4 regions of the Roseibium salinum genome follow, and region 1 is predicted to be linked to each of the others. Evidence: predicted binding sites of a transcription regulator. Region 1 holds the regulator's gene; each other region holds the start of a gene.
The links. Region 1 encodes PhoB, which activates phosphate uptake and scavenging genes when phosphate is short. Its sites were predicted from a motif close to TGTCATNNANCTGTCAT; they were not measured.

Region 1 (4,823 bases):
TTCCAATCTCGCCGCGGTTCCGTCGATCGTGTTCGGTATCCTCGGTCTGGCGGTGTTCATCCAGTTCATGCATCTGCCGCAGTCGGCTCCTCTTGTCGGCGGCCTGGTGTTGACCCTGATGACCCTGCCGACGATCATCATTTCGACGCGCGCCTCCCTCAAGGCCGTGCCGCCGAGCATTCGCGACGCGGCCCTCGGCATCGGCGCGTCGAAAATGCAGTCGATCTTTCACCACGTGCTGCCGTTGGCGATGCCGGGCATCCTGACCGGCACGATCATCGGTCTGGCGCAGGCGCTTGGGGAGACGGCGCCGCTGCTTCTCATCGGGATGGTCGGCTTCATCGCCTCCAATTTTCCCGATGGCGTCGCCGCCGGTTTCCTGTCGCCGAACTCGGCCATGCCGGCCCAGATCTACGAATGGGCGAAGCGAGCCGACCCGGCATTCTACGAGCGGGCATGGGGCGGGATCATTGTCCTGCTGGTATTCCTGATGGCCATGAACATTATCGCGATCATCCTGCGCCGCAGGTTTGAGCGCCGCTGGTAAGGACCGAGCCGATGAACGAGATGCCGACAATCGAACAGGCGAACAACATGTCACAGAGCAAGATCTCTGCCGGGAATGTGCAGGTCTATTACGGCGATACCCATGCCATCAAGGATGTGAGCATTGAAATCCGGCCACAGTCGGTCACGGCTTTCATCGGTCCCTCCGGCTGCGGGAAGTCGACTTTCCTGCGGTGTCTGAACCGCATGAACGATACGATTGCGAGCAGCCGGGTCGAGGGCCGGATCGAGATCGACGGTGAAAACATCTACGATCCCAGGGTCGATCCGGTGCGGCTGCGGGCAAAGGTGGGCATGGTGTTCCAGAAGCCCAATCCGTTCCCGAAGTCGATCTATGACAATGTCGCCTATGGGGCGCGCATCCATGGCCTGGCCCGCAACAAGGCCGAGCTGGACGACATCGTCGCCTCCAGCCTGCAGAAGGCGGGACTGTGGGAAGAAGCCAAGGACCGCCTGGACGAGCCGGGCACGGGCATGTCCGGCGGCCAGCAGCAGCGTCTGTGCATCGCCCGTGCGATCGCCGTCAGCCCGGAAGTGATCCTGATGGACGAGCCGTGCTCCGCGCTCGACCCGATCGCGACGGCGAAAGTGGAAGAGCTGATCGACGAACTGCGCGAGAATTTCACCATCGTCATCGTGACGCACTCCATGCAGCAGGCGGCCCGCGTCTCGCAGCGTACCGCATTCTTCCACCTTGGCGTGCTGGTCGAGGAGGGCCTGACCCAGGACATCTTCACCAACCCGAAGGACAAGCGGACGCAGGACTACATCACGGGCCGCTTCGGCTGACCGAAATACCGGATACTAGGGGACACACGATGTCTGAACATATTGTCTCGGCGTTTGACCAGGAACTGACGGACATGGCCGGCAAGATCGCCGAAATGGGCGGCCTGGCTGAAAGGGCCTTTGCGGATGCCGTGTCCGCGCTGGTTTCGCAGGATCTCGAGCTGGCCAGAACCACCATCCGTCAGGATGAGCGCCTGGACGCGCTGCATCACGAAGTCGAGGTGAAGCTGATCGAAATGATCGCCCGCCGCCAGCCGCTGGGCCAGGACCTCAGGGAAATCACCGCGGCAACGCGGATTGCCAACGACCTGGAACGGGTCGGAGACCTGGCCAAGAACGTCGCCAAGCGGGCGATTGCCATCGACAGCGGGCTGCAGTCCAAGAAGCTTGCCATCGGCGTCGAGCACATGACCGAGCTTGCCCTGTCGCAGCTCAAGCAGGTGCTGGACGCTTATACCCGCAAGGACGCCGAAGCCGCGCGCCGGGTCCAGGAGGCCGATGCCGAGGTCGATGCGATCTACACCTCGATCTTCCGCGAGCTGCTGACCTACATGATGGAAGACCCCCGGGTCATTACCCAGTGTGTCCATCTCCTGTTCTGCGCCAAGAACATCGAGCGCATCGGCGATCACGCGACCAACATCGCCGAGAACGTCTACTACATGGTCACCGGTGAGCGCCTGCCGGAAGAGCGCACGAAGATGGACGAAACCATGGGTCCTGCCTGAACCTTGCTCGTTGAACGCCAGGAATGAACTGTCCGGCGCTCGGCGCCGGTGAGGGAAGTGGAGCGATACTGTATGCCGAAGGTGCTCATCGTTGAAGACGAAGAACCACTCAGCCTTCTGTTGCGATACAATCTGGAAGCGGAAGGATACACGGTTGAATCCTGTGTCCGCGGCGATGAAGCGGAACTCCGGCTGAGGGAAAGCCTCCCGGATCTCCTGCTCCTCGACTGGATGCTGCCGGGCCTGTCCGGAATTGAACTGTGCCGGCGCCTGCGTGCCCGTGAAGATACCGAACGTCTGCCGGTCATCATGCTCACGGCCCGCGGCGAGGAGGCCGAGCGCATTCGCGGCCTGGCGACAGGGGCCGACGACTACGTGGTCAAGCCCTTCTCCGTGCCCGAACTGATGGCCCGCGTGCGCGCCATCCTGCGGCGGGCAAGCCCGGAAGTGGTGTCGAGCATGCTGCGCTCCGGCGACATCGAACTGGACCGCGAAACGCACCGCGTCCGCAGGAACGCCAAGGAGATCCATCTCGGGCCGACGGAGTTCCGTCTGCTGGAATTCCTGATGACGTCGCCCGGGCGTGTTTTCTCGCGCGAGCAGTTGCTCGACGGCGTCTGGGGTCACGACGTCTATGTCGACGAGCGCACCGTGGACGTCCATGTCGGGCGCCTGCGCAAGGCGCTCAACAAGGGCAAGGCCAGTGACCCGATCCGCACCGTCCGCGGCGCCGGGTACGCCTTCAACGATCAGTTCTCGGCAACAGGCTGAACCGTAGAGGCGCCACTGCCGCGCCGCCCGCACTGCCGAAAACGGGCACCCCCTTCACGAATGCCCATAGCCGTGGTGCACCCGGCCTAGCCTAGCGACAACCTTTCCTTCGTCCTCCCGGACGGAGCGAAGCGCAGATCCGGGACCGGTGAGCCGAGGTCTGTCGTGTAGGATGGAAGGAGAACGGGCTTGCGGCTCTCCGATCCCGGCGCGCCCGGCTGGCGATGGAGATCGCAGGGTCAGAAAACAAAAATGCCCACCGGATCGGCGGGCACTTCAAGTCTGAGCTGAACTGTTGCGTCAGGATGCCTGGGCGATCACCTTGCGGTCGCGGCGGCGGTCGGCGACCGGCTGGTAGGCGATCTTGCAGTGGTGCGCGCAATAGGGCACGCCGGCATCCGACTGGCGGCCGCAGAAATAGAAGTCGTCCGTTGCCGGATCACCGATCGGCCATTTGCAGGTCCGCTCGGTCAGCGTCAGGATCGTTGCACGCTGGGAGATCGGGACCAGTTCCGCGATCGGTTCCGGTTTTGCTTCGGCCACCGGAGCCGGTGCGTAATCGGCCTTCAGGGCGGTCGCGCCGATCGATTGCGGCTGGGCGGCCGGTTTCTTCGGTGCCGAAGTGCCCGCGGGAGCGTTGGGTCGTGCGCGACGCTGTTTGGACGGGTTGGAGGCCGTTTTGGCGCGGCCGGAAAGGCCCAGCCGGTGCACCTTGCCGATCACGGCGTTGCGGGTCACCCCGCCCAGCTCGCCCGCAATCTGACTGGCGCTCAAGCCGTCGCTCCAAAGCTTTTTGAGAAGCTCAACCCGTTCGTTCGTCCAGCTCATTGCCGCACCCTTTTTATTTGACCGACCGGCGGCCATTAGCCTCGTGACAAGCATGCGCTCGATCGGCATATCTAGTGCCTGTATCCGATTGACGTCACGAGATCTCGTGTCTGACTGCCCAGAGGTTACAATAGTGTTAATTTGTGAGGCAACCACTGGTCTTAAACCAATTGGGGATGAACCGACTTTTCCCCAAATAAGGCGAGCCCGTTGAACGTGTCGTGACTTCCCGATTTGCGGGCAAATACGGCATTTCCATTGACAGGCAACGGTAGGGACGGTGTATAAGTTCTCCGCTGCGTGCCGCCTCATCGGGGCGGCACGTTGCGTTTTGGCCTTTCCGTACCGTTATCGTGACGTAACCGGAGCGGGAAAGGCGCTAACAGGAGTTGTACGAGGAATGTCCGAGACGGCACTATTTGGAAACTACGCAAGATCGAACCTGTCTTTCGATCACGGGGAAGGTGTCTGGCTGGTAATGGCAGACGGCCGACGATTCCTCGATTGCGGTTCCGGTATTGCCGTGAACGCGCTCGGCCACAGCCACCCGCATCTGGTCAAGGCCCTGCAGGATCAGGCGGCCAAGCTCTGGCATGTCTCCAATCTCCACCAGATGCCGGAAGGCGAGCGGCTGGCGAAGCGGCTGTGCGAGGCGACATTTGCCGACAAGGTGCTTTTCGTGAATTCCGGAGCCGAGGCGATGGAGGCCTGCATCAAGTGCGCGCGCCGCTATCACTATGACAACGGCCAGCCGGACCGGTTCCATATCGTCACTTTCGAGGGCGCGTTCCACGGCCGCACGATTGCGACCATTGCCGCCGGCGGACAGGCGAAATACCTGGAGGGCTTCGGGCCCAAGGCGCCGGGTTTCGATCAGGTGCCGACCGGTGACCTGGATGCGCTCAAGGCCGTGATCGGCCCGCAGACCGCGGCGATCGCTATCGAACCGATCCAGGGCGAGGGCGGTATCCGGGAGATCCAGGTCGATTTCCTGCGGGCCCTGCGCAGGATCTGCGACGACAACGGCATTCTCCTGATCTATGACGAGATCCAGACCGGCGTCGGACGGACGGGCAAGCTGTTCGCCCATCAGTGGACGGGTGTCGAACCCGATCTGATGGCTATTGCCAAGGGGATCGG
Region 2 (4,823 bases), 1.7 Mb from region 1:
CGAATAAACGGCAACGGTCTTGATGCCGAGCTTCCTTGCGGTCGCCATCACCCGACAGGCAATCTCGCCGCGATTGGCGATGAGGATTTTCTTGAACATCAGTCTTCCGTCCTCCCGAGCGCAGTCAGGAAATGAGTATGGCTTCGTTCGTCAAAGGCGACGAGCATGACGCGTTCGATCGCGGCCAGGTCGGCCAGCACGCGGCCGAGCGTTTCAACGGCAACCTTTGCCGCGCTGTCCGCCGGGTAACCGTAGATGCCGGTCGAAATGGCCGGAAAGGCGAAGGTGCGGCAGTCGTTTTCATGACCGAGGCGCAGGCTGTTCTCGTAGCATGCCGCCAGCAGTTCCGGTTCACCGTCATTGCCGCCGCGCCAGACCGGGCCGACGGTGTGGATGACGTGCCTTGCCGGCAGACGGTGGCCGCCGGTGATCCTGGCCTCACCGGTCTCGCAGCCGCCAAGCTTGCGGCATTCTTCCAGGAGCCCCGGTCCGGCCGCGCGGTGGATCGCGCCGTCGACCCCGCCGCCGCCCAGCAGCGAGGGATTGGCGGCATTGACGATCGCATCCACCTCGACCCTGGTAATGTCTCCGACAAGTGTCTCGATCTTGTGCATGGCTTACATCCTGAACAGGCCGAACCGTGTGTCTTCGATCGGCGCATTGAGCGCCGCGGAGAGGGAGAGGCCCAGAATATCGCGGGTCTTGCGCGGATCGACGATGCCGTCGTCCCAAAGACGGGCGGCGGCGTAGAGCGGGTGACCCTGCTTCTCGAACTGGTCGACGATCGGCTGCTTGAAGGCCTTCTCGTCTTCAACCGACCAGCTGCCGCCCTTCCTCTCGATGCCGTCGCGGCGGACCGTGGCGAGCACGCCGGCCGCCTGTTCTCCCCCATCACAGATATGCGCGAGTTCGGCCAGGTCCACAGGAAGCGGGGCGAATAGGCGCGGCCGCACATGCCGTAATTGCCTGCGCCGAACGATCCGCCGACCAGCATCGTGATCTTGGGAACAGAAGTAGTGGCGACCGCGGTCACCAGCTTGGCGCCGTCCTTGGCAATGCCGCCGCTTTCGTATTTGCGCCCGACCATGAAGCCGGTGATGTTCTGCAGGAACACCAGCGGCACCTTGCGCTGCGAGCAGAGCTCGACGAAATGGGCGCCCTTGACCGCGCTTTCGGAAAACAGCACGCCGTTGTTGGCGATGATGCCAACCGGCATGCCGTGGATATGGGCAAAGCCGCAGACCAGCGTCGTGCCGTAGCGGGCCTTGAATTCGTCGAAACGGGAGCCGTCGACGACCCGGGCGATCACTTCGCGGATGTCGTAGGGCGTCTTGAGGTCGGCCGGAACGACGCCGAGGATTTCCTCCGGATCGTAGAGCGGGTCTTCGGGGGCCTGGAGGGCGACACCCGGGGACTTGATCCGGTTGAGGCTGGCAATGGCGCGGCGGGCGAGGGCAAGGGCGTGGGCATCGTCCCGGGCCAGGTGATCGGCGACGCCGGACAGGCGCGTGTGAACGTCACCGCCGCCGAGATCTTCCGCCGAAACCTCCTCACCCGTCGCCGCCTTGACCAGGGGCGGGCCGGCAAGGAAGATCGTGCCCTGGTTCTTGACGATGATTGTCTCGTCCGACATGGCCGGCACATAGGCGCCGCCGGCCGTGCAAGAGCCCATGACCACGGCGATCTGGGCAATGCCCTTGGCGGACATGTTGGCCTGATTGTAGAAGATCCGGCCGAAATGGTCGCGGTCGGGAAAGACCTCGTCCTGGTTGGGCAGGTTCGCGCCGCCCGAATCGACCAGGTAGATGCAGGGCAGGTTGTTCTGTTCGGCAATCTCCTGGGCGCGCAGGTGTTTCTTGACCGACATGGGGTAATAGGTGCCGCCCTTTACCGTGGCGTCATTGGCAAGGATCATCACCTCCTGGCCTTCCACCCGGCCGATGCCGGCAATCATGCCCGCGGCCGGGGCCGCCCCGTCATACATGTCGTGGGCCGCCAGCATGCCGACTTCCAGGAACGGCGAGCCGGGGTCCAGAAGCCGGGAGACACGTTCGCGCGGCAGGATCTTGCCGCGGGAGACGTGGCGCTCGCGGGCGGATTCGCCGCCGCCGTCGAGCGCCGCTTGTGCCGCTTCCTTCACGACGGCCATTGCCGCTTCATGGGCGGTCCTGTTGGCCGCAAACTGGTCGCTCCTGGGCGACAGGCTCGATTTCAGGATGCTCATGTCATCCGGTCTCCCGTGGATCAATCCGCGCTCATGTGGACGCACATGGGGCAGTGAGGTTGATCGATTTCAGAGTGCGGGGACCTTCTGCGTGTCATTCAGCGCAGCAGGCTCCCGGGTTGCAAGCGGTGCGACGGCTTTGCGCACCATGGTCAGGTAAAGGTCTTCGATGTTCCGCTCGCTGAGGCGGCCGCCTGTCCGGTACCAGTTCGGAATGCCGGTCAGCATGGCAATGATCGCGCGGGTCGCGACTTTCGGTTCGTCGATGCTGTAGCGGCCCTTTGCGGCGCCATCTTCCAGAATGCCGGTCAGGATGGATTCGTAACGGCGGCGTTCGGCCTCGATGAGGGCGAAGTTCTCCGGCTCCAGGCTGCGCAGTTCCATGTAGGAGATGAACACCTCGTCGGCGCGCTCCAGATGGTGGCGGATGTGGAAGCGCACGAAACGCTCGAGCGGGTCCATGCCGTCAGGGAAATCCGCCTCGTCCCAGGCCGACAGGAGCTCCGCCATGTGGGACAGCATCAGGTCTTTCAGAATGTCCTGCTTGGTGGGGAAATGGTTGTAGAGCGCGCCGGGCCGGACGCCGACATCCGCGGCGATCTCGCGCATGGAAACGGCGGCGTAGCCGGCAGCGGCAAAGCGCTTCAAGGCGGCCTTGCGGACGCGCCCGGCGGTTTCCTGCCCTTTGGCGCGGACCGGGCCGCGGCCATGGGGTTTTTCGGCGATATCGGTCATACCATTCTCCCTGAGAGAGAAAATAAATGAACGTTCGTTCATTTGCAAGGGGTTTTCAGCGGGAAATCCGGGTCGGGAGCAAATATCGGTTGTGAAGGGGAGCGAATGTCAAAAAACTTACATACATAACCTGTTCACCGTCAGGAGGACGAAATGCCCGGCGTTTCGCCATGGCAGCATTCGAAGGAACCCGTTGATGAGCGAAGACAGTGCAAGGACCTGGGTTGAGGCCGAATGGGCGGACAGTCTGGACGAAGAACTGGAAATGGAGATCGACGACTTTCTGATCGCCAGGGACCTGGCCTTCATTTCCGACAAGAAGCATCAGTCATCGATCGACCGGAACACCTATTTTCACGAGCTGCTGCGTCTCCAGGCGGAGTTGGTCAAGCTCCAGGACTGGGTGCAGCACAACGGGGAGAAGATCGTGGTGATCTTCGAGGGCCGGGACGCGGCCGGCAAGGGTGGGGTGATCAAGCGGATCACCCAGCGGCTCAACCCGCGTGTCGCCCGCGTCGTGGCGTTGCCGGCGCCGACCGAGCGCGAAAAATCCCAGTGGTATTTCCAGCGCTACGTGCCGCATCTGCCGGCCGCCGGCGAGATCGTCCTTTTCGACCGGTCCTGGTACAATCGCTCCGGCGTGGAACGGGTCATGGGCTTTGCCAGCGAGGACCATGTCGAGCAGTTTTTCAACGACGTGCCGGAATTCGAGCGCATGCTCGTGCGCTCCGGCATCACGCTGATCAAATACTGGTTCTCCATCACGGACGAAGAGCAGCAGTTGCGCTTCCTGATGCGCATCCACGACCCGCTCAAGCAGTGGAAACTGTCGCCGATGGACCTGGAATCGCGCGTGCGCTGGGAGGATTATACCAAGGCCAAGGAAGACACTTTCGAGCGCACGAACATTCCCGAGGCGCCCTGGTTCATCGTCGAAGGCAACGACAAGAAACAGGCCCGTCTCAACTGCATCAGCCATCTCCTGTCCATGCTGCCCTACGAGGAAGTCCCGACTGATCCGGTCGTCCTGCCGGAGCGCCGCTACAATTCCGACTACGAGCGCAAGGTCCTGCCGGAGCATCTCTACGTACCGGAAAAATATTGAGGGGGTAAGTGTTGGCGATCGGCTCCTGGCCCAAAGGACCCGGTTTTCCCGCCGGCGGGAACCAGAAAGCCGGCAATCCGCCCTTGCGGGGCGGCAGGAATTCATGCCATCTGAGTAACGTGCCTCAAGAATGAAAGGGAGCCAGGATGGAAGACGGAAAAATCCGGTGGGGGATCGTTTCAACGGCCGATATCGGCCTCAAGAAGGTTATTCCCGGCATCCAGCGGTCGAAGACGGGCATCGCCTTCGCCATCGGCTCCCGCGACAAGGCCCGGGCCGACGCGGCCGCCAGGGCTCTGGGCATCGAACGGGCCTATGGCTCCTATGAGGATCTGCTGGCGGACCCGGATGTGGATGCCGTCTACATTCCGCTGCCGAACCACCTGCATGTGCCGTTGACCAGGCAGGCGGTCGAGGCGGGCAAGCATGTGCTGTGTGAAAAGCCGCTTGCGCTGAATGCGGAGGAGGCGGCCCAGCTTCGCGATCTGCCGAAGGACAGGCTGGTCGCCGAAAACTTCATGGTCCGGGCGCATCCGCAATGGATGATGGCCCGTGAAATCATTCGCTCCGGCGAGCTTGGCGAACTGAAGGCGATCCAGGCCTTTTTCAGCTACTTCAACGACGACCCGGGCAATATCCGCAACATGGCCGATATCGGCGGCGGCGCGCTCTACGATATCGGCTGCTACACCATGCTGGCGGGCCGTTACTTCTTTGAAGCGGAACCGCAGCGGGTCGTGTCGCTGATCGACAAGGATC
Region 3 (4,823 bases), 1.6 Mb from region 1:
CGGCCGCGACCATCGGCAGAGCGCCGGCACGGCAAGGTTTCACATGGACAGGTTCGTCGGACCTTGAAACGCTTCTGCGTTGACCTCGTCCGGGGTGCCCGTACCTTAGTTTTCCGGGCGCTGCGCTGATGACCGCACTGCCGCCGTCCGGGCTTCATCATCCATCTTCGGCTTCAGGTGCAGCCATGCCACTTTCCCTGGCTGAAACTGACGCCGTCCGCTGCGCGTGAACAACGGCGGGTGATGATCGCCGACCAGAACAATTTCCGTTGGCCTCAGATTCTCGTTCAGCGCGATTGCTTTCACCAGATGGGACACGTTCAGCCACTGCTCGGCCATACGGCACAACTCCACATCATCAAAGACGCCGCCATTGTCACATGAAAGCCGGGCCGGAACCTCTCCCGGCATCACAGGCTTGTGCGAGTTCAAGGTCAGCCAATACGCGAATTTCGGGGCTTCTTCCGGGCCCGAGAGAAAGGCCTCGACCGACTTTGCGACATCGGCATCGCACAAGCCCCTGAAGGCGACACCGCAATGGGGAAGCGGCTTGACCGGATTCAGGCCGGCGTTGTTTTCGATGAAATTGAGTTCCTGAAATCCTATCTTGGGATACCAATCGAACCGCTCGAAGAATTCACCCGTAAATCCATGAAACGCCGCCGTCCTGTATCCGGCTTCCACTGCGCGCTTCGGAAGACAGTCGGCGCTGTCGCGCTCGCGAAAATCCCGGTAGTCCGCCATCACGTTGCACAGCTCGCGGGCCTCACCGGATGTCGTGGTTCCGAAATAGACGGCAGTGCCGCTTTCAGCGTCATAGCTTTCCTTCACCTCTTCGCCCAAAAGCGGTCCCCAGACCAGTTTCTGGTGGTCTTGCGAGGCAAACGCACCAAGCCCCTCAACCATGACGATGAGAATATTCCGCTCCCCGGAGGACACAAGATGCTGGTCGAGACCCGCGTGCGCACTTGCTGCGTCCCGAACGGGAGAGAACCTGTCGGCGAAATTGCTTTGTGCGGCAAGCGCGTCCTGCGGCGGCACGTTCACCCACCAGTCGAAAGCGGCGAAAGTGAACAGCACAAACAGGAATGGAACGAAGCTGAGACGATCCAGCTTGGTTTTGGTTGCGAGGACGACATAGTAGGTCAGTCCAAGAGAAACGAGCAGCAGCAGCAGGCCCGCCAGATAGACCGCTGAATCCGCAATGCTCAGATTTCCGGCAAAGCGGAGCGAGTCGAACATCATCGGCAGCGGCATCTGAAAAAACAGCGAGAGCAGCGCCAGTGCATCCACGGCCATCACGGAAAGCAGCAGGATCAGGAAAACGTATCTGTTGATTAGCACGCCGAGAAAACAGATCGTCCCCAGCAAGACGACGAAAACCGTCCTATTCGGACAGTAGAAGAGGCTCAATATAATATAGAGTAAATTAGGCAGAAGAACTGCCAGTACCGCAAATGACAAAGTCTCTCTGGACCGGTGCCGCTTGTCCTGTAAATAGGTGATGAAATTCTTGAAAAACATGTCAGCGACCTGATCGATTAGCCACCGGGAGTGTCCACCAGAAGTCTTAAATTAGCGTGTTTCCGATGTGACGGACACCATCACACTGCTCAGAGCCCGCGATCTTCCAACTTGACCACGCCCTCCTGATCCGGACAGGTTTCCAGCGCCTCGATGGCGGTGCGTCCGTCTCCCAGCGGCGCATCCGGCCAGATTTCGGCAAGAGGGATCAGCACGAAGGCCCGGTCGCCCATGCGCGGATGCGGGATTTCCAGATCCGCCTCCACAACCCTTTGCAATCCATAGATCAGGACATCAATGTCAAGTGTCCGCGGGCCCCAGCGTACATCGCGGACCCGGCCCAACTCCCTTTCGATCCGAAGACAAAGGCCGAGCAGGTCCTGCGGCGTGAGGGTCGTATCGATGACGATGCAGCAATTGCGGTAATCGTCCTGCGGCACCGGCCCCCACGGCGGCGCCCGGTAGTCGGACGACCTCGCGACAAGGGTGACACCTTCCGTCTGCTCCAGTCTGGAAATGGCGGTGTCCAGAGTGGCCCTGGTATCACCGACATTTGCGCCAAGCCCCAGTGCACAGCGGGTCGGGGCACGGCGGGTGGGCGCGTCCGGCATCGCGCGGGTCGCCGGCGTCCGGCTGGATGATGTCATGTCAGGTCGGGTTCCGTTCCAGAAAGGTTGCTTCCAGCATCCGCGCAGCTTCGGCATGCGGGCGTACGTCGTGAGCCCGGACGATGGCCGCCCCCTTCACCATGGCGGTTACGTGAACCGTCAATGAGCCATAAAGGCGCTCGCCCGCTTCCGCGTTGTTGAGCACAGAGGCGATCATCCGCTTGCGGGAAGCTCCGGCCAGAAGCGGCAGGCCGTGCTTCTTCAGTGTCTCGAACCGGTTCAGGATAACGAAATTCTGCTCGATGGTCTTGCCGAAACCGAATCCCGGATCAAGGATCTGCCTGTCTCTCGCAATTCCGGCCCTGTCGGCAAGGTCCATCGACACTTCGAAGAACCGGTCGATGTCGCTCATGATGTCGAGATCCCGGTCGGCCGCCAGCCGGTTGTGCATCATCACCACGGGCACGCCGGCCTCGGCCACCGCATCGGCCATGGCCGGGTCTTTCTGCAGCCCCCAGACATCGTTGACGAGCGCCGCGCCGGCCCGGCAGGCGCGCCTGGCGATTTCCGCCTTGTAGGTATCGATCGAGACGGGGACGCCCATTGCGATGACCTTGCCGAGGACCGGATCGAGCCGGGACCACTCCATCTCGAGAGACACGGGTTCCGAGCCGGGCCGCGTGCTCTCGCCGCCCACATCGAGAATGTCGGCTCCTTCGGCGATCATCTGCCTGGCATGCGCCAGGGCAGCCTCGGCGGCATGGAATTGTCCGCCGTCCGAAAAGGAATCCGGCGTGACATTCAGAATTCCCATGACATGCGGGCGGGCGCGCTTGCCATCGAAGTGGGGCGGTTCATAAGGTATCCGGGTCGGCATCATCGCGTCCTTCAGGCGATTCAGGGTCAGGGCTCATGACCGGGACTGAAATGGGTCTCCCCTAAAACAGCCCTGTGTTTGGCGCGTCCCGCACGGCCGGTCAAGCAGCACGGGAGGTGTTGTCATGAAAATTTCAGGGAACGGTCGTGGAATGGACATCCGCATGTCATGGCGCGCGCGCTCTTGATGTTTTGCCAAGGAACCTGCAACCGCAATCCTCAGCCAAGGAGCCAAGATGTCTTCCATTTTTTCCCGACGCAGTTTTCTGAAATCCTCCGTGGCGTCCGGCCTCGTGCTGGCCTCGCCGCTCGCCATGCCAAACCTGTCGAGGGCCGCCTCGCGCCCGGTTGTCACCCATGGACTTCAATCCGGTGACGTTGACGCCAACTCGGGCATGATCTGGGCCCGGGCCGACCGTCCGGCGAAAATGCTGGTCGAAATCGACACCACCGGCTCCTTCGAAACGCCCGTGCGGCTTGCGCCGATCGACGCGCTGCCGGAGACGGATTTCACGGCCAAGCGCCTGCTGGAGAACCTGCCTTCGGACCAGGAGATCTTCTACCGGGTCGCCTTCGCCGATCTCAATGACGTCAATGCCGTCTCAGACCCGGTGACCGGCCGCTTCCGCACGGCTCCGGCCTCGCGCCGGAACATCCGGTTTGCCTGGTCCGGTGACACCGCCGGCCAGGGCTGGGGGATCGACACCGACCGCGGCGGCATGAAGACCTATGCCACCATGACCGGCCATCAGCCGGATTTCTTCATCCATTCCGGCGACACGATCTACGCCGACGGACCGCTCAAGGAGACTGTGGAACTTAAGGACGGCACGATCTGGAAAAACATCGTCACCGAAGAAAAGGCCAAGGTGGCCGAAACCCTGGACGAGTACCGCGGCCAGTGGAAATACAACCTGCTCGATGAAAATCTGCGCGCCTTCAATGCCGAGGTTCCGACCTTCTTCCAGTGGGACGACCACGAAGTCGTCAACAACTGGTCTTCTGCCAAGGACCTCCTCTCCGACGATCGCTACAGCGAAAAGAATGTCCATGTGCTCGCCGCGCGCGCGGGCCGTGCATTCCACGAACTGACCCCCATCCGCTATACGCCGGCCGAGCCCGGCCGCGTCTACCGCAAGATCGCCTACGGTCCGCTGCTCGATGTCTTCTTCCTGGATCTGCGGTCCTACCGCGGCCCCAACGGCGCCTCGATGGAAGACGGCATGACCCTCGATACGCGGATCCTCGGTGCGGAACAGCTCGCCTGGCTGAAACGCGAGCTCCTCAACTCGCGCGCCACCTGGAAAGTCATCGCCTGCGACATGCCGATCGGGCTGATCGTCTGGGACAATTTCTCCGAACAGGCGGGCGCTGAGGCCGTCGCGAACGGCGACCATGGGGCACCGAAAGGGCGCGAACTCGAATTCGCCGCCCTGCTGCGGTTCATCAAGTCGGCCGACATCGACAACATCGTCTGGCTGACGGCGGACGTGCACTACACGGCGGCGCACTACTACAACCCGGACAAGGCGCAGTTCCAGGACTTCAAGCCGTTCTGGGAATTCGTCTCCGGGCCGATCCACGCAGGCACCTTCGGTCCCAACGATCTCGACATGACCTTTGGCCCCGAGGTGAAGTTCGTCAAGGCGCCGACGGCCGAGCAGGGCGCGAACCTGCCGCCCTCGATGGGCCTTCAGTTCTTCGGCCTGGTAGACATCGACGGGCAGAGCGAACAGCTTACCGTGCGCCTGATGGACCGGGACGACACGGAGTTGCACAAGGTCACGCTCGACCCGGTTCGCCAGGGCTAGGGTG
Region 4 (4,823 bases), 320 kb from region 1:
ACATGCTCAACGGCGAAACGATCCGCCTGGACGGCGCCATCCGCATGGCGCCGCGATAAGTACAGGCATCGCGCGATAAACTCTTCTGCGACGCATTTTATTTGCACACGGATGCCGATTGCAGCTTAAATGTGGCGTGGCGAAGCTCGGGTTGTTCCGGAGGGGTGCCGCAGGCGAACTGGGGTTTGGAATGGCTGAGAATACGCATGAACTTGCGCCCGAGCATCTGCCGGCGTTCTTACCGTCGATGGAAGGAAGCGATCCGCTGATGATGATCATGCTGGCCGTGCTCATCATCGGTGTTGTCCTGTTGGGGACGTTCTACCTGCACCTTCATTCCTTGCCGGAGCGCCTCGCGCACAAGCATGGCCGGATGCATTTTGAGCTGGTTGCCGTGCTCGGCCTTCTCGCGCTCTTTACGCATAACAACATCTTCTGGGTTGCCGCCCTCCTGTTGGCATTCGTTCAGGTCCCGGATTTCGTGTCTCCGCTTGGCTCGATTGCGAATTCGCTGAGCCGGATGGCCAACCGGCCTGATGTTCGAAGCGGCATTGGTCCGGAGCCCTTGAGGGAGGCAAGCGAGCCGGACAGCCCGGCGGAGGAGCGCGATGCCGCGGCCCCGGCAGGTGAGACGGCAACGGACACTCGGCAATCCGCACCCAGGCAGGAGGCATAAATGTTTGAACTTCTGTTCTGTTCAGTGCTGACGATCTTGCCGGACTTTCTTTACCGCCGCTATGGGCAGGGCAAACGGATCGGCCACGAGATCACGCTCTACTCGGTCTGGTACGAGCTGCGCTACGGCATCGTCACCTGCCTGATGCTTACGGTGGCGCTGATCACACTGGTTTTCTACTTTCACCCGACCGCCACGAGTGCGGTTTCCGCGTTTCGCACCATCGCGATCCTGCCGGAAGGTTCGGGCCGCGTGGCGGAAACCTACGTACCGGTCGGCCTCGAATATGACGTCAAGGCGGGAGATCCCATCTTCAAGCTGGACAGCAGCCGCCAGCAGGCTGCCGTCGGCACGGCGCGGCAGCAGGTTGCCGAACTCCAGGGAGAGATTGCGCTGGCAACGGGCGAACTTGCCGTTGCCACCGCGCAGGTCGAGCAGGCACAGGCAGCCTTGAAGCAGGCCCAGGATGAGTTCGACACGAGACAGGAGTTGTTTACCCGCAACGCCAGCGCGGTCAGCGTGCGGGATGTCGAAAAACTGCAGACCACCGTGGAAGCCATGACGGGTGCCATGAAAGCAACGGAGGCGAACAGGGACCTGGCCGAAACCAAGATCAATGTGTTCTTGCCAGAGAAGCTGAAAAGCGCGCAAGCGCGGCTGGCCGAGGCGGAAGTGGAACTGGCGAAAACGACTGTCTATGCCGGTGTTGACGGGACGGTCAGTCAGTTTGTGCTGCGGCCTGGCGACATCGTGAATCCGATCATGCGCCCGGCGGGGATCTTGATCCCCAAGGACGCTCAAAACGAACGGTTGATCGCGGGCTTTGGCCAGATCGAAGCGCAGGTCTTGAAAGTCGGCATGGTGGCCGAGGCGTTTTGCGGCGCCCAGCCTTTCACGATCATACCGCTGGTGATCACAGAGGTGCAGACCCAGATTGCCTCCGGACAGGTGGCTGCGGGCGGTCAGCTTGTCGACACCAGCCAGACCGTAAGGCCGGCGTCGATCACTGCCGTTCTGGAGCCGATCTACAAGGACGGTCTGAAACGACTGCCGCCCGGCGCGGTTTGCAGCGTGAATGCCTATACCAGCAATCATGACCGGCTGAGTTCAGGCGAGCCGCTTGGAACAGGGGAGTTCATCTACCTGCATGCGATCGATGCGGTCGGGCTCGTTCACGCCATGCTGCTTCGTGTCCAGGCCCTGCTATACCCTGTCCAGACGCTGGTCCTGAGCGGGCATTGAGTTTTAGCGGAGCGGGCGGCCGAAGCCGCCCGTCAGCCGATCAGGCATAGCTGACGACTTCAAACTCGATGCCGTCATCGTCCTCGAAATAGAACCGGCGGCCCGGCTCATAGGCGGCGTGATTGTGGGGGACGTATCCGCCGGCCCTGATCCGCGCCTCTGCCGCATCCAGGTCATCGACGACAACGGCCACGTGGTTCAGCCCGCCGCGATGGCTGTAGCTGTCGCCACTTAGGGGTGTGGTGGCCTTGGGCGGGGTGTAGGCGGCGATGTAGCTCGTCTCGTTGCCGATGTGATACGTGGTGCCGCCGCCAAGACTGTCACCTTTCCAGCGGACTTTCCAGCCGAACCAGTCGTGCAGCCGTTTCGCCGTGGCCTCGGGATCGCTGACTGTCACGTTCACATGTTCCAGGAATGCGGTGCTCATAACGTCTCCTTTCAAGATTTGACTCGAAGCAGACACAGAGATAATTCCTCAAGTTAAGTTTAGGTCAAGAGGCGAAAGGTGAAATTTTGAAAAAGGTTATGAAGACGACCGATCTGCTCACCATCGGCGAACTGGCTGACCGCACCGGTCTTTCCGTGTCGGCGATCCGGTTTTACGAAGAACGGGGGCTCGTTCATCCGGCCCGCAATCGGGGCGGCCAGCGCAGGTTCATGCGCGCCGATATCCGCCGGCTGTCCTTTGTCCTCGTGGCCCAGGAGTTCGGCTTTTCGATTGCCGAAATCGCCGACCGGCTGAAAAGCCTGCCGGAGGGCAGGGCGCCGACCAAGGCGGACTGGACGAGGATCAGCAAGGACTTCCGCAGGCATCTGGATGAGAGAATCCAGCGAATGACCGCATTGAGGGACAAGCTGGACAGTTGCATCGGCTGCGGGTGCCTGTCGATGAAAAGCTGCCGTCTCTATAACGCGGGCGATGCGGCCTCGCGTCTCGGGCGCGGGCCGCGGTATCTTTATGGCGACCGGCCCGACCTGCCTGAGCGGGAGCTGCAGGATGAAGACGCATGACCTCAAAAGACGTGGAAAACCTGACCCTTCAGTCCCGGCCGACGCTCACGCCGGGACGCAACTAAATCCGTGACTGAAAGCCGCCTGAAGGGCGGATTTCCGCCGTGACACAAGGACGGGCGCCCGGGGCTCAGGCGAATGCGCCGGAAGCCCGCCGATGGTGAAACGGTCATGTGACATCAGGATTTGCGTACTTGTCGCCGAACTGTTGCGCAGTTGTCATGATGCTTGTCTAACGCAGTCCGGGTGTAGTTTCCTTTAGCCATCCTTTGGAGAGCAAACATGACCCGTATCAGCCACGATGACCTGTCCTGGGACGAATGGGACGAACTCGTTCGCCCGACCCCTGAAACCACCGATTTCGACCGTGTCGTGGAAGCAGGCCTTTCCCGCCGCGGTTTCCTGGGCGGCCTCGTGGCCTTCGGCTCCGGCGCGGCTGCAATGGGGCTGGGAAGCGGCGTGAGCCTGATGAATTCCACCTCGGCCCGGGCGCAGGAAGCCGGCCGGTTCGCGTTCAACCCTATCCCGATTGCAACCGATGCCACCGTCCACGTGCCCGAAGGCTACACCTGGGACATCCTCGTGAAATGGGGCGACAGGCTGTTCTCGGACGCCCTCGACTTCGACCATGAGACAGGCGGTGATGCCAGGACTTCGGACCGGGTATTCGGCGAGAACACCGACGGTATGGAACTCTTCGCGGTTGGTGACAGGCAGGTGATCGCGGTCAACCATGAATACGCCAATCCGAAGATCAACCTGCCGCACACCGAGGACGGCAAGCCTCAATCGGCTGAAGACGTCCGCAAGATGCAGAACCTGCAGGGCGTCACAGTCATGGAAGTGGAAGAAGGCGATGGCGGCTGGAACGTGGTCGTGGACAGCCCGCTCAACCGCCGTATCACCCACAACACCGCAATGCGGCTCGCCGGTCCGGCAGCAGGTCACGACCTTCTGAAGACCGACGCGGACCCGAGCGGAACCACATCGCTCGGCACGTTCAACAACTGCGGCGCCGGCAGGACGCCCTGGGGCACGTACCTGACCTGCGAAGAAAACTTCAACGGCTATTTCGGTTCCACGGATGCGAACTTCGAGCGTCCGGAGGACTTCAAGCGATACGGCATCTCCCTGGAAAGCCGTTACGACTACGAGAAATTCGACGAGCGCTTCGACATCTCCAGGAATGTCAACGAACCGCGCCGCTGCGGCTATATTGTCGAGATCGATCCGAGCGACCCGAGTTCCACGCCGGTCAAGCGCACCGCTCTCGGCCGTTTCAAGCACGAGAACGCTGCCTGCACGCTGGCGCGTGACGGCCGTGTCGTCGTCTATATGGGCGATGACGAGCGCGGCGAGTTTCTCTACAAATACGTTTCCAACGGCGCCTATACGCCGGGTGCATCCACGGATGGCCTGCTCGATGACGGCACGCTGTTCGTCGCGAAGTTCAACGAGGACGGCAGCGGCGAATGGCTTGCCCTGACTGCGGAGACCACCGGCATGAGCCTGGCGGAAGTCTGCATGTTCACCCGCATGGCGGCATCCAAGGTCGGCGCGACGACCATGGACCGTCCGGAATGGGTGGCGGTCAACCCGGTCGCGGTCGAAGCCTATTGCGCCCTGACCAACAACAAGAACCGCGCGGTCAAGCCGAATGCCGGCGGTGACGAGACGCCCGTCAACGGACCGAACCCGCGCGCGCAGAACCACTACGGCCAGATTGTCCGCTGGTATCCTGAGAACGACGATCACGTCGATCCGAAATTCAAATGGGACCTGTTCGTGATGGCCGGCAATCCGGACGTTCATGAGGATGCCTATGCCGGTTCGCAAAACATCAATTCCGGCAACATGTTCAATTCGCCGGACGGCATGATGTTCGACACCACGG

Region 2: ppk2 (polyphosphate kinase 2) is a predicted target of PhoB. The motif match lies at 3,066-3,082, and genes of this name have one in related genera.
Region 3: ON753_RS22490 (alkaline phosphatase D family protein) is a predicted target of PhoB. The motif match lies at 3,130-3,146, and genes of this name have one in related genera.
Region 4: ON753_RS13585 (PhoX family protein) is a predicted target of PhoB. The motif match lies at 3,125-3,141, and genes of this name have one in related genera.

Annotation. Positions count from the first base shown of each region.
Region 1 is NZ_JAPEVI010000003.1:2,265,913-2,270,735, reverse strand. Features, by position in the region: gene pstA (phosphate ABC transporter permease PstA) at 1-547, shown strand, start outside; gene pstB (phosphate ABC transporter ATP-binding protein PstB) at 559-1,356, shown strand; gene phoU (phosphate signaling complex protein PhoU) at 1,386-2,084, shown strand; gene phoB (phosphate regulon transcriptional regulator PhoB) at 2,157-2,855, shown strand; gene ON753_RS15050 (GcrA family cell cycle regulator) at 3,156-3,683, opposite strand; gene ON753_RS15045 (aspartate aminotransferase family protein) at 4,084-4,823, shown strand, end outside.
Region 2 is NZ_JAPEVI010000003.1:3,936,233-3,941,055, forward strand. Features, by position in the region: gene ON753_RS22865 (acetyl-CoA carboxylase biotin carboxylase subunit) at 1-99, opposite strand, end outside; gene ON753_RS22870 (O-acetyl-ADP-ribose deacetylase) at 99-614, opposite strand; partial or broken gene ON753_RS22875 (carboxyl transferase domain-containing protein) at 618-2,224, opposite strand; gene ON753_RS22880 (TetR/AcrR family transcriptional regulator) at 2,294-2,959, opposite strand; gene ppk2 (polyphosphate kinase 2) at 3,156-4,064, shown strand; gene ON753_RS22890 (Gfo/Idh/MocA family protein) at 4,211-4,823, shown strand, end outside.
Region 3 is NZ_JAPEVI010000003.1:3,855,492-3,860,314, reverse strand. Features, by position in the region: gene ON753_RS22510 (hypothetical protein) at 1-67, shown strand, start outside; gene ON753_RS22505 (sulfatase-like hydrolase/transferase) at 106-1,371, opposite strand; gene folK (2-amino-4-hydroxy-6-hydroxymethyldihydropteridine diphosphokinase) at 1,614-2,135, opposite strand; gene folP (dihydropteroate synthase) at 2,173-3,009, opposite strand; gene ON753_RS22490 (alkaline phosphatase D family protein) at 3,245-4,819, shown strand.
Region 4 is NZ_JAPEVI010000003.1:1,950,407-1,955,229, reverse strand. Features, by position in the region: gene ON753_RS13610 (SDR family NAD(P)-dependent oxidoreductase) at 1-59, shown strand, start outside; gene ON753_RS13605 (hypothetical protein) at 191-676, shown strand; gene ON753_RS13600 (HlyD family secretion protein) at 677-1,918, shown strand; gene ON753_RS13595 (VOC family protein) at 1,959-2,345, opposite strand; gene soxR (redox-sensitive transcriptional activator SoxR) at 2,444-2,929, shown strand; gene ON753_RS13585 (PhoX family protein) at 3,212-4,823, shown strand, end outside.